Regions from separate parts of the Pantoea sp. LS15 genome, predicted to be linked through region 3. Evidence: predicted binding sites of a transcription regulator. Region 3 holds the regulator's gene; each other region holds the start of a gene.
What was found. Region 3 encodes CRP, which controls carbon source genes, mostly activating them, when cyclic AMP is high. Its sites were predicted from a motif close to ATGTGANNNNNNTCACAT; they were not measured.
Positions count from the first base shown of each region.

Region 1 (3,127 bases), on a different contig from region 3:
GCGCCGAGCGCAATCATCAGTCGATGATGGCCTCCGTGTATGTATTCGCCATCATGATGGTGGCTTACTACGCCGGACAACTGGTGATGAACACCTTTGGGATTTCTATCCCTGGCCTGCGTATCGCCGGGGGGCTGATTGTAGCCTTTATCGGTTTCCGTATGCTGTTCCCGGCGCAAAAAGCGCATGAGTCACCGGAAGCGACCAGTAAATCCGAGGAGCTGGAAACCGAACCGAGTGCGAATATCGCCTTTGTGCCCTTAGCCATGCCGAGTACGGCGGGGCCGGGGACGATTGCGATGATCATCAGTTCTGCCTCCACGGTACGTGATGGCTCGACGTTTCCTGACTGGGTTGTCGCCGTTGCTCCGCCGCTGATTTTTGCGTTGATCGGCATCATCGTGTGGGCGTCTTTGCGCAGCTCTGGTGCGATTATGCGCTGGGTAGGCAAGGGCGGTATCGAGGCGATTTCCCGTCTGATGGGCTTCTTACTGGTTTGTATGGGCGTGCAGTTTATTATTAACGGCGTGCTGGAAATTATTAAAACGTACCATTAAGTTCATTGCCGGGTGGCGGCTTCGCCTACCCGGCACAAACAAACGTCACCCGTGTTGCCGCTGTTCTTCCAGCGCCACCGGCCATTTACGGAAGATGAGCACCGACCAGATCAGCGCTACCAGCGCAGGAATGGCACCCAGATAGCCGATCGCTGACATCGACACATGCAGGCTGATTTGATTTCCCACCAGCGCGCCCGCGCCAATCCCCAGATTAAAAATCCCCGAGAAGAGTGACATTGCGACGTCCGTCGCATCCGGTGCCAGGGCCAGAACTTTCACCTGCATGCCCAGACCGATAATCATGATCGCCACGCCCCAGAACAGACTGAGGATCGCCAGATGGTTTTCACTTCCCGCAGCGGGCATCAGTAACAGCAGGCAGGCCAGCAGCAGGCCAATAGCACTACTCACCAGAGAGGAGGCATGCTGGTTACCCAACTTACCAAACAGAATGCTGCCAATAATGCCCGCTCCACCGAGGATCAACAGTAAAACGGTGGCAAAGTTGGCGCTAAAGCCCGCCACAACCTGTACAAACGGCTCAATGTAGCTATACGCCGTGTAATGCGCCGTTACCACAATGACGGTAAGCAGGTAGATACTCAGTAACGCAGGGCGACGCATCAGCAGCGGCAGGCTTTTCAGGGAGCCGGAATGTTCGCTAGGTAGCGCCGGCAGCAGTTTGATCAGGCAAACCAGAGTAATCAGTGCACCCATGCCGATGGCGAAGAAGGTAGTACGCCAGCCGAAATATTGCCCCACGATGCGGCCAATAGGCAGACCCAATACCATCGCCAGTGCTGTGCCGGTTGCAATCAGGCTTAGCGCCTGGGCACGTTTACCGGCCGGCGCCAGCCGTATAGCCAGAGACGCAGTAATTGACCAGAACACCGCGTGGGCAAAGGCAATGCCGACGCGGCTAATGACCAGCACGGTAAAACTCCACGCCATAAACGACAAAACGTGGCTGGCTATGAACAACACAAACAGGCCGATTAACAGCTTACGCCGCTCCATCTGACTGGTCATGAGCATAAACGGCAAGGACATCAGCGCCACCACCCAGGCGTAGATGGTCAACATAATGCCCACTTGCGCCGTTTCCATCTGGAAACTTTCCGCGATATCAGACAACAGCCCAACCGGAACAAATTCTGTGGTGTTAAAAATAAATGCGGCAATAGCCAGCGTGACCACCCGTAGCCACGCAACTCTGCGGGAAACTGTGTTCGTTGTCATAGAGATGTCGGAGATTCGTTGCTGAAAAGAAGAGAGGTCGATCTTAAAACGTTAAATGATGAAAACTCAATCATTATGTGATGTAGATCTCAATATTTACCTTATAAAAGCGGTAGCCGGGAACGTCTTTTTCATTGAATATAAAAGAACAACACAATAAAAACAGGCGGTAAGACAATGCAGGAGATTGATTTTTATCTGGTTGATGCCTTCAGTGACAAAACTTTTGGCGGCAATCCGGCAGCGGTTTGCCCGCTGAAAGCATGGTTACCCGATGAGACTTTGCTGAGAATGGCGCAGGAGCATAATCAGTCGGAAACGGCTTTTTTCGTCTGCAGTAAAGGAGGCATTGAGTTACGCTGGTTTACCACCCTTACGGAAGTCAATCTCTGCGGTCACGCTACCCTGGCCGCCGCATACGTTCTGTTTAATGAGCTGAATTATCCCGACTCGCGGATCCACTTTGATACGGCTTCTGGCCGTCTGACGGTAAGCCGTGAAGGTGACTGGATGACACTGGATTTCCCGGCATGCCCAACGCATGAAGAGACGCCCACGCCGGAGATGCTCTCGGCCCTGGGTATCAGCCACTACGTTGAAGCCCGTAAAGGCCGGGCGTGGCTCATCGTGCTGGAAAATCGCCAGCAGGTTGAAGCGCTCGCGCCAGACATCCCGGCGATGACGCCAGGCGAACATAAAGTGACGGTAACGGCACGGGGAGACGGTGAATATGATTTTGTCAGCCGCTTCTTCTCGCCGGGCGTGTCCGTCCCGGAAGATCCGGTTACCGGCTCTGCGCACACGATGCTCATTCCTTACTGGGGTGAAAAACTGCGTAAAACGACGATGCTTGCTCGTCAGGTTTCCGCGCGTGGCGGGGATATCCGTTGCGAACTCAAAGATTCACGTGTGCTGATGAGCGGCCAGGCAGCACTCTATTTGAAAGGCACAGTTTTTCTGCGCTGAATACCCATAACAAGAGAGGAAGAGACAATGCAGGAAATTGAATTTTATCTGGTGGATGCCTTTAGTGACAAAACGTTTGGCGGTAATGCCGCAGCAGTGTGTCCTCTGGAAGAGTGGTTGCCGGACGAGACGTTGCTCAAAATGGCGCAGCAGCATAACCAGTCTGAGACAGCTTTTTTTGTGCGAACCGACGGCGGGTTTGAGTTGCGCTGGTTTACCACGCTGGATGAAATTAACCTGTGCGGCCATGCCACGCTGGCGGCATCACACGTTATTTTCGAATACCTTGATTATCCGCATACCGAAATTACCTTCACCACACGCTTTGTCGGTGACCTGACGGTCAAGCGCAGTGGTGACTG
Region 1 is NZ_JAAVXA010000001.1:478,307-481,433, reverse strand. Features, by position in the region: gene HED65_RS02265 (MarC family NAAT transporter) at 1-557, shown strand, start outside; gene HED65_RS02260 (sugar transporter) at 603-1,799, opposite strand; gene HED65_RS02255 (PhzF family phenazine biosynthesis protein) at 1,977-2,765, shown strand; gene HED65_RS02250 (PhzF family phenazine biosynthesis protein) at 2,793-3,127, shown strand, end outside.
Region 1: the regulator CRP is predicted to act here: its motif matches at 1,875-1,892, upstream of HED65_RS02255 (PhzF family phenazine biosynthesis protein).

Region 2 (3,127 bases), on a different contig from region 3:
ATTAGGCCAGGCCGCCATCCCCTGCAATGCTGTCATACAAATGTTGCCTTAACGCACCCTCTGCGGCCGTGCTATGTTAGTACAACACAAAAAGCGTTGAGGAACAGTGAGATGATTATTTTAGTTACCGGGGCGACAGCGGGTTTTGGTGAAAGCATCACGCGTCGCTTCGTCGCCAACGGGCACAAGGTGATTGCAACGGGTCGTCGTCAGGAGCGCCTGCAGGAACTGAAAGACGAACTGGGTGACAGCATCCTGACCGCGCAACTGGATGTGCGTAACCGCGCAGCCATTGAAGAGATGATTGCTAACCTGCCTGCCGAATGGCGCGCCATTGATGTGCTGGTCAACAATGCCGGTCTGGCGCTGGGCATGGAGCCTGCCCATAAAGCCAGTGTTGAAGACTGGGAAAACATGATCGACACCAACAACAAAGGGCTGGTCTATATGACCCGCGCGGTGTTGCCGGGAATGGTGGAACGCAATCGCGGCCACATCATCAATATCGGTTCCACCGCCGGAAGCTGGCCATATGCGGGCGGCAACGTCTATGGCGCGACCAAAGCGTTTGTACGCCAGTTCAGCCTGAACCTGCGTACCGATCTGCACGGCACGGCCATTCGCGTCACCGATATCGAGCCAGGTCTGGTGGGTGGAACTGAATTCTCCAACGTGCGTTTCAAAGGTGATGACGCGAAAGCGGACAAAACCTACGAAAACGCTAACGCGCTGACGCCGGAAGATGTCACCGAAACGGTCTGGTGGGTAGCGACACTGCCGAAGCACGTCAACATCAATACCGTAGAAATGATGCCAGTCAGCCAGAGTTTTGCCGGACTTAGTGTCCATCGTGGCTAACTGAGCCCTTCCCGGCCTGCGGGCCGGGTCTGTATCGGGTTATAAAAGAATGGTAGTATGTCCAGGCTAACTCTCTGAGAAATGACAACTCATGGCCGCTGAATCGCAACTCAATCCCACCCAGCCTGTAAACCAGCAAATCTATCGCATTTTGCGACGTGATATTGTCCATTGCCTGATCCCACCGGGTACACCGCTTTCTGAAAAAGAGGTGTCCGTGCGTTTTGATGTTTCCCGTCAGCCAGTGCGCGAAGCGTTTATTAAGCTCGCAGAAAACGGGCTGATTCAGATCCGTCCGCAGCGTGGCAGTTACGTGAATAAAATTTCACTCTCTCAGGTGCGCAACGGCTGTTTCGTTCGTCAGGCCATTGAATGTGCAGTAGTGCGCCGCGCTGCAACGCTTATCAACGACAACCTGTGCTACCTGCTGGAGCAAAACCTGCATCAGCAGCGCATTGCGATTGACCGCAAACAGCTCAACGATTTCTTCCTGCTGGATGACGAATTCCACCAGAAACTGGCGCAAATTGCCGATTGCCAACTCGCCTGGGACACCATCGAAAACATTAAGGCCACCATCGACCGCGTGCGCTATATGAGTCTTGATCACGTTTCCCCGCCGGAAATGTTACTCCGACAGCACCATGATATTTTTAATGCGCTTGAAAAGCGCGATGCAGACGGTGTGGAAAAAGCGATGACACTGCATTTGCAGGAAATTAGTGAATCTGTGCAGCTTATTCGCCAGGAAAATAGCGAGTGGTTTAGCGAAGAGTAAATTCTGCATTTAAACCCGGCAGATGAGCTTCACAAAGTTGGCTGCATAACGTGCAGTCTTTTCGCTTATTTCCATTTCCCTCATATCACCAGACATCAATATTTCCCCGCCAAAACTATCAATAAACAAACGGTTCACACGGTAAATTATCGCCGTGTTCCATTAGTGCCGACAATATTGAGAAAAAAGTGTGAGTTTGATCAAAAACAAAAACAAGAAAAGCTGACAGGCGTATTTATAGTGTCCCGTAAACGGTGAACGCTGAATTAGCGCCGTAAAGGATAAGTTAGAGAGGAGAATATACCATGATGACATACGACCGTAACCGTAATGCAATCACTACTGGCAGCCGCGTCATGATTAACGGCACTGGCCATACTGGCGTCATTAAAGCGATCCATAGCGACGGTCTTGATGCCGCGCAAGTGCGTCGTAGCAAAACGGTGGAAGTGGAAGGATGCGAAGGTAAGTTCGAACCGATTGAACTGATTCGCTTGGGTATGCACTAAATTGTACCCGTACATGCCGCCGCGAACGGCGGCATGAGATGAATTATCATTGTGCTGCGTACTGCGCCACTGTGGCTTTTGCCCCCTTCTGTAGCAACGTCTGATACGCGCTCATCACCGCATCCACAAAGCCAGCCTCTTCAGGTAGCTCTCTGCCAAAAATAGCCTCGATGCCAATCAGGGCTTTCACACGGCTTTCCCCCTCAGCACTTCCCTTCACTGCCGCCTGAATCACGGCCAGTTGCGGATCGCTCACCTCAATGGCATTACCCTGCTCATCCACACCGCCGACATAGCGCATCCAGCCAGCCACACCCAATGCCAGTAGCGGGAAGGGCTTTTGATGCACCAGGTGCCAGCGTACAGAATCCAGCATACGCTGCGGGAGCTTCTGGCTACCGTCCATCGCAATTTGCCAGGTTCGATGACGCAAGGCCGGGTTACTGTAGCGAGCAATCAGCAGATCGGCATAATGACCTAAATCGACGCCTTTCACTTTTAAGGTTGGTGCCTGCTCGTTGAGCATCAGCTTATGCGCGGCGAGGCGGTAATTCTCATCTTCCATGCAGTCGTTGATATGCTGGTAACCTGCCAGATAGCCAAGATACGCAAGGAATGAATGACTGCCATTGAGCATCCGCAGCTTCATCTCTTCAAACGGAATCACGTCTGACACGAGCTCAGCCCCGGCTTTTTCCCATTCAGGACGTCCGGCTACAAAGTTATCTTCAATTACCCACTGGCGGAACGGTTCGCAGGCCACGGCCGCCGGGTCGCGTACGCCAGTCAGTTGTTCGATTTTATTCAGTGTTTCTGCCGTTACTGCAGGCACGATACGATCCACCATCGTTGACGGGAAGGTGACGCTGGATTCAATCCAGTCCGCCAGTTCCCCATCGACAGCGCGAGCATAAGCACAGGTGACATTACGCATCACGTGGCCGTTCTCCGGCATGTTGTCGCAGGACATCACGCTGAAAGC
Region 2 is NZ_JAAVXA010000001.1:645,706-648,832, forward strand. Features, by position in the region: gene ydfG (bifunctional NADP-dependent 3-hydroxy acid dehydrogenase/3-hydroxypropionate dehydrogenase YdfG) at 112-858, shown strand; gene HED65_RS02995 (GntR family transcriptional regulator) at 950-1,636, shown strand; gene ydfZ (putative selenium delivery protein YdfZ) at 1,942-2,145, shown strand; gene HED65_RS03005 (mannitol dehydrogenase family protein) at 2,192-3,127, opposite strand, start outside.
Region 2: the regulator CRP is predicted to act here: its motif matches at 1,825-1,842, upstream of ydfZ (putative selenium delivery protein YdfZ).

Region 3 (3,127 bases):
CACGAGACATGAGCGAGCGCGGCCATTCGCGAGAAGCGGTGATGGACTCAGTGGTGCGCTCCATGGACGATTACATTAATTTCCTGACGCCGCAGTTCTCCCGTACCCATATTAACTTCCAGCGTGTACCGACAGTTGACACCTCTAACCCATTCGCGGCAAAAAGCATCCCGTCGCTGGATGAGAGTTTTGTGGTGATCCATTTCCGCAACCTCGAAGGCATTGATTACCCGTGGTTACTGGCGATGTTGCAGGGCTCGTTCATTTCCCACATGAATACCCTGGTGGTGCCGGGCGGGAAAATGGGGCTGGCGATGGAACTCATCATGACGCCGCTGGTGAAGCGGTTGATGGAAGGGAAGCAGATCGCGTGATCATATTCCCTCTCCCAACGGGAGAGGGTTAGGGTGAGGGCATCTACACGCACGATGCCCCACCAATCACGCCTCGATCACTTCATACGAATGGGTGATTTTTACCGCTTTCTCCAGCATTAACGCCACAGAGCAGTACTTCTCGGCAGACAGGTCCACCGCACGCGAAACTGCCGCGTCTTTCAGTTCCTTACCGGTGACCACAAAGTGCAGGTTAATATGGGTGAACAGGCGTGGCGCCTCTTCACGGCGTTCCGACGTGAGTTTAACTTCGCAATCCGTCACATCCTGACGACCTTTCTGCAGAATCGACACCACATCAATTGCGCTGCATCCACCAGCAGCCATCAATACCATCTCCATCGGGCTTGGCGCTTTATCGCCGGAGTTACCATCCATCAAAACCTGGTGTCCTGAAGCGGACTCGCCCAGGAATGTTAACCCTTCAACCCATTTCACGCGCGCTTGCATATTCATTAACTCCAACGTTGCATTTTTGGTGACAGATTACGTGTGCGTTACATTTCTCGCAATGGAAGGCGACCTGCATCATGCTGAAGCGAGACACCAGGAGACACGCGGCGAAAGCTATGCTAAAACACTCAGGATGCTACAGTAATACATTGACGTTACACATGTATGCAGAGGACATCAAACTTTACTGGCTGCGAAACGTTACGATAGCCGACTTCCCAGGGTATGGGTAAGAATTCGATTGCAACCCCAGAGTCCGGATGCATCTGATGACTCTGGTGACAGCTTATAACAGAGGATAACAGCGCATGGTGCTTGGCAAACCGCAAACAGACCCGACTCTCGAATGGTTCTTGTCTCATTGCCACATTCATAAGTACCCATCGAAGAGCACGCTGATTCACCAGGGTGAAAAAGCGGAAACGTTGTATTACATCGTAAAAGGCTCGGTGGCAGTGCTGATCAAAGATGAAGAAGGGAAAGAGATGATCCTTTCTTATCTGAACCAAGGCGATTTCATCGGTGAACTGGGCCTGTTTGAAGAAGGCCAGGAACGTAGCGCCTGGGTTCGCGCAAAGACAGCATGTGAAGTGGCTGAAATTTCTTACAAGAAATTCCGTCAGTTGATTCAGGTTAACCCTGATATCCTGATGCGTCTTTCTTCCCAGATGGCTCGCCGTCTGCAGGTAACATCCGAGAAAGTGGGTAACCTCGCCTTCCTGGACGTTACCGGCCGTATCGCACAGACTCTGCTGAACCTGGCAAAACAACCTGATGCGATGACCCACCCTGATGGCATGCAGATTAAAATTACCCGTCAGGAGATCGGCCAGATCGTCGGCTGCTCCCGTGAAACAGTGGGCCGTATTCTGAAAATGCTGGAAGATCAGAACCTGATCTCCGCCCATGGTAAAACCATCGTGGTCTACGGAACGCGTTAATTCCACTCAGACGGCGTGCCATCGCAAGGTGTCACGCCGTTTTTGTCTTTCTTCCCCATGTGGCGCAGGCTGATTTATCACCCGGAAGTTAACTACGCACTGCGACAAACGCTGGTGTTGTGTCTTCCTGTGGCCGTGGGCCTTATCCTTGGACATCTTCAGCAAGGTCTGCTGTTTTCTCTTGTGCCCGCCTGCTGCAACATTGCCGGCCTGGACACACCGCATAAGCGCTTTTTTAAACGTCTGATTATTGGCGGCTCGCTGTTTGCTGGCTGTAGCCTCGCCGTGCAGCTTTTACTGGCCCGCGATATTCCGCTGCCGTTGATCCTGACCGTGCTGGCGATGACGCTCGGCGTCACTGCCGAAATCAGCGCCCTTCATGCGCGCCTGCTTCCCGCCTCACTGATTGCGGCCATCTTCACGCTGAGCCTTGCGGGGAACATGCCGGTGTGGGAGCCGCTCCTGATCTACGCCCTGGGTACGCTGTGGTATGGGCTGTTTAACTGGTTCTGGTTCTGGCTGTGGCGGGAACAGCCCCTGCGTGAATCATTGAGCCTGCTCTATGTGCAGCTTGCTGATTACTGCGAGGCCAAATACACCCTGCTTACCCAGCACACCGATCCGGAAAAATCGTTGCCGCCGCTGCTGACACGCCAGCAAAAGGTGGTGGATCTGATCAGCCAGTGCTATCAGCAACTGCATATGCTCGCCGCCAACAAGAATCACGAATACAAACGGCTGCTGCGTATCTTCCAGGTGGGGCTGGATCTGCAAGAGCATATTTCCGTGAGCCTGCACCATCCTCAGGAAGTGCAAAAGCTGGTCGAGCGCAGTCATGCCGAAGCGGTGATCCGCTGGAATGCGCAAACCGTCTCCGCGCGTCTGAGAGTGCTGGCTGATGACATTTTATATCACCGCTATCCCACGCGTTTTAACATGGAAAAACAGCTCGGCGCGCTGGAGAAAATTGCCCGCCAGCATGAGGACAACCCGGTGGGTCAGTTTGCCGCCTGGCATTTCAGCCGTATCGCCCGTGTGTTGCGCACGCAACGTCCGCTTTATCCCCGCGATCTCATGGCCGATAAACAAAAACGTCTGCCGTTACTGCCGGCGCTCAGAAGCTATCTGTCTCTTAAATCGTCCGCTCTGCGCAACGCCGCACGGATTAGCGTCATGCTCAGTACCGCCAGCCTGATGGGCATGGCGCTGCATCTGCCAAAACCCTACTGGATCTTAATGACCGTGCTGTTTGTCACCCAGAACGGCTACGGCGCCACGCGCGTGCGTATACTGCACCGGGCGGGCGGAACGATGGCCGGGCTGATTATCGCAGGCGTC
Region 3 is NZ_JAAVXA010000011.1:132,268-135,394, reverse strand. Features, by position in the region: gene HED65_RS16415 (phosphoribulokinase) at 1-374, shown strand, start outside; gene HED65_RS16410 (OsmC family protein) at 441-845, opposite strand; gene crp (cAMP-activated global transcriptional regulator CRP) at 1,157-1,789, shown strand; gene HED65_RS16400 (YccS/YhfK family putative transporter) at 1,847-3,127, shown strand, end outside.

Region 4 (3,127 bases), on a different contig from region 3:
GCAGGAAGGCCGGTTCAACCGGAATAAACATCAGCACGTAATCCAGTGAGCGAAGGCCCGGCAGTTGCTGGTAGTCTTTTCGGCCCAGCAGACGGATATGGTTACGCACGGAAGCAATATGCTCCTGCAGCGCCGACTCTCGGGTGTAGTCATCTTCCGCATTAAAGTAGCGCTCATACGCCACCAGCGTCATTTTGGCGTCGATAACAACGTCTTTACCCTGCGGCAGACGCACAATCACATCTGGCTGCATGCGCGAACGGGCATCATTTTCGATGCTAACCTGTGTTTCATACTCATAACCTTCACGCAGGCCAGAGGCCTCAAGCACGCGGGTCAGAACTACTTCCCCCCAGTTTCCCTGGGTTTTATTATCCCCTTTAAGCGCACGAGTCAGGTTGACCGCCTCCTGCGCCATCTGTGCATTTAGTTGCTGAAGATTGCGGATCTCATGGGCCAGCGTGTGCCGCTCTCGAGCCTCCTGACCAAAACTGTCCTGCACCTGACGACGAAAACCGTCCAGCTGTTCACGCAGGGGCGTCAGCAGGCTGTTCAGGCTCTGGCGATTCTGTTCATCAACGCGGCGGTTGCTGTGCTCGAAAATGCGGTTGGCGAGGTTTTCAAACTGTTCGCTGAGGCGTTGCTCGCTGTTAATCATCTGGCGGATTTTGTCTTCCGCATGCAGCTGGGTGGATTCAAGACGGGTGGTCACTTCGCGGAGATCAGCCTCCAGCGAGGTGTTGATATCCCGCAGGTTGCGTAGTTCGTTGTTGAGCAACTCGCACTCATCGCGCCAGTGCTCGCTCAGAGCAAGCTGCTGTTTTGCCGCGCTTAAATCGGCGACCATCTCTTCTCGCTCGGCCAGTTGGTCGGCCTTCTGCTGTGCATGCTGGTAGCTGGAAATAAGCCAGCCAATCCCTAAGCCCACCAGCGCAATCACCGCGTAAATCAGGATCGAGATATCCACAATGCCCCCTGCATCAACGTATTACCTGCACAAAATAGAATTGTGCTGTATAAACGTCCAGTTTGAAAGGGTTTTCCTGCGAGGCGCTACGCAAAAAATAAAGGCCGAACGTGTCGGCCTTTTATTGCATGCAGAAGAGAGGACTAGATCAGGCGACGCGCCGCTTCAACCACGATTTTCACAGCATGACTTTCAGTCTGCTTCATGGTTTCGGCATTCGGGATCTCCTGCTGCGTACGGTTGACGATAACGCCCGCCACCATACCGGCACGCAGACCCTGGCTTGCGCACATGGTCAGCAGCGTCGCAGATTCCATTTCGTAGTTCATTACGCCCATAGACTGCCACTCTTCCATAGAGCCTTTGAAACGGCTCACCACGCGACCAGAGAAGGTGTCATAGCGCTCCTGGCCTGGGTAGAAGGTATCGGAAGAGGCAGTTACACCCACGTGCGTGGTTGCGCCCACAGATTTCGCCGCTTCAACCAGCGCAGTGGTACATTCGAAGTCTGCCACTGCCGGGAATTCCATTGGCGCGAAGTGCAGGCTTGCCCCGTCCAGACGAACGGATGCGGTGGTGACCAGCACGTCACCGACATTGATATGCGGCTGAATAGCGCCAGTAGTACCGATACGCAGGAAAGTACGAATGCCCAGTTGCGCCAGTTCTTCAACAGCAATAGAGGTCGACGGACCACCGATACCGGTTGAGCACACGATCACGGCTTTGCCATCCAGCTCTGCACGCCAGGTGGTGAATTCACGATGGGCTGCCAGCTTAACCGGCTTATCCATCAGCGCGGCGATCTTTTCCACACGCTCAGGATCACCCGGGACGATAGCGAGCGTAGCCCCTTGTAAATCGTTTTTGGTGAGGCCGAGATGAAAAACATCAGACTTAGACATAGGTGACTCCTCTGTGGGTCGGTTAGTCAGAAGAAGTAAAATGGTACTTTACAGAAGCAATACGCATAATTTCGTGATGAACTTCACCATGAATGAAAATGATTGCAGTAAATTTCCATAAAAAGGCGATTTACATCACATTAACAAGTTATATCGTGGTGTGCTGCACAAAAGATAGACCGTTTAAGGCACTGTGGGTTGTTAACCTGGTGTCTATATTTACCTTTGCGCTAACTCATTGGTACGGAGAATGCCATGACTGAAAAAATCGGTTTTGCACCTGCTGCAGCCCCGCATGCTTCAACCATCGTTTCAACGCCCGAAGAGGCCATAACGGCGGGTGAGACCTCCATCCCCTCGCAGGGGGATAATATGCCGGCTTACCACGCTCGGCCAAAATCAGTAGAGGGTCCTCTGCCCATCGTCATTGTGGTTCAGGAAATTTTTGGTGTTCACGAACATATCCGCGACCTCTGTCGCCGACTGGCGCTGGAAGGGTATCTGGCCGTTGCACCAGAACTCTACTTCCGTCAGGGCGATCCGAACGACTATAACGATAGTCCAACATTGCTTAGCAATCTGGTCAGCAAAGTCCCTGACGCGCAGGTCATGGCCGATCTCGACCACGTTGCCAGTTGGGCAGCACGTAACGGCGGTGATGCACATCGTCTGATGGTGACGGGTTTCTGCTGGGGAGGGCGTATCAGTTGGCTGTATGCCGCTCATAATCCGCAGCTTAAAGCCGCAGTGGCCTGGTATGGAAAACTGGTGGGCGCAAAAACGCTAAATTCGCCGAAATATCCGGTAGATATCGCCACTGAGCTAAATGCCCCAGTATTAGGGCTCTATGGCGGCCAGGACACCGGTATTTCGCTTGAATCAGTAGAGACAATGCGTCACGCACTCCGTGCGGCAAATGCGAAGGCAGAGATTGTAGTGTACCCGGATGCCGGGCATGCATTTAATGCCGATTATCGTCCGAGTTATCACGAGGAATCTGCAAAAGACGGATGGCAGAGAATGCTGGCGTGGTTCAACCAGCACGGTGGTAAAAAAGGATAAAAGCAAAAAGCCCGGTAGCGGCGACGCTTTACCGGGCCTACGATTTATCACGCCTGACGCAAATTCTGCGCCGCCTGCACCATGTTCGCCAGTGCTGCGCGGGTTTCCGGCCAGCCGCGGGTTTTCAGGCCGCAGTCCGGGTTCACCCACAGACGCTCTGCCGGGATACGCTGCGCGGCTTTCTGCAACAGCG
Region 4 is NZ_JAAVXA010000017.1:61,531-64,657, reverse strand. Features, by position in the region: gene rmuC (DNA recombination protein RmuC) at 1-967, opposite strand, end outside; gene udp (uridine phosphorylase) at 1,111-1,872, opposite strand; gene HED65_RS20020 (dienelactone hydrolase family protein) at 2,128-2,934, shown strand; gene metE (5-methyltetrahydropteroyltriglutamate--homocysteine S-methyltransferase) at 2,982-3,127, opposite strand, start outside.
Region 4: the regulator CRP is predicted to act here: its motif matches at 1,996-2,013, upstream of udp (uridine phosphorylase).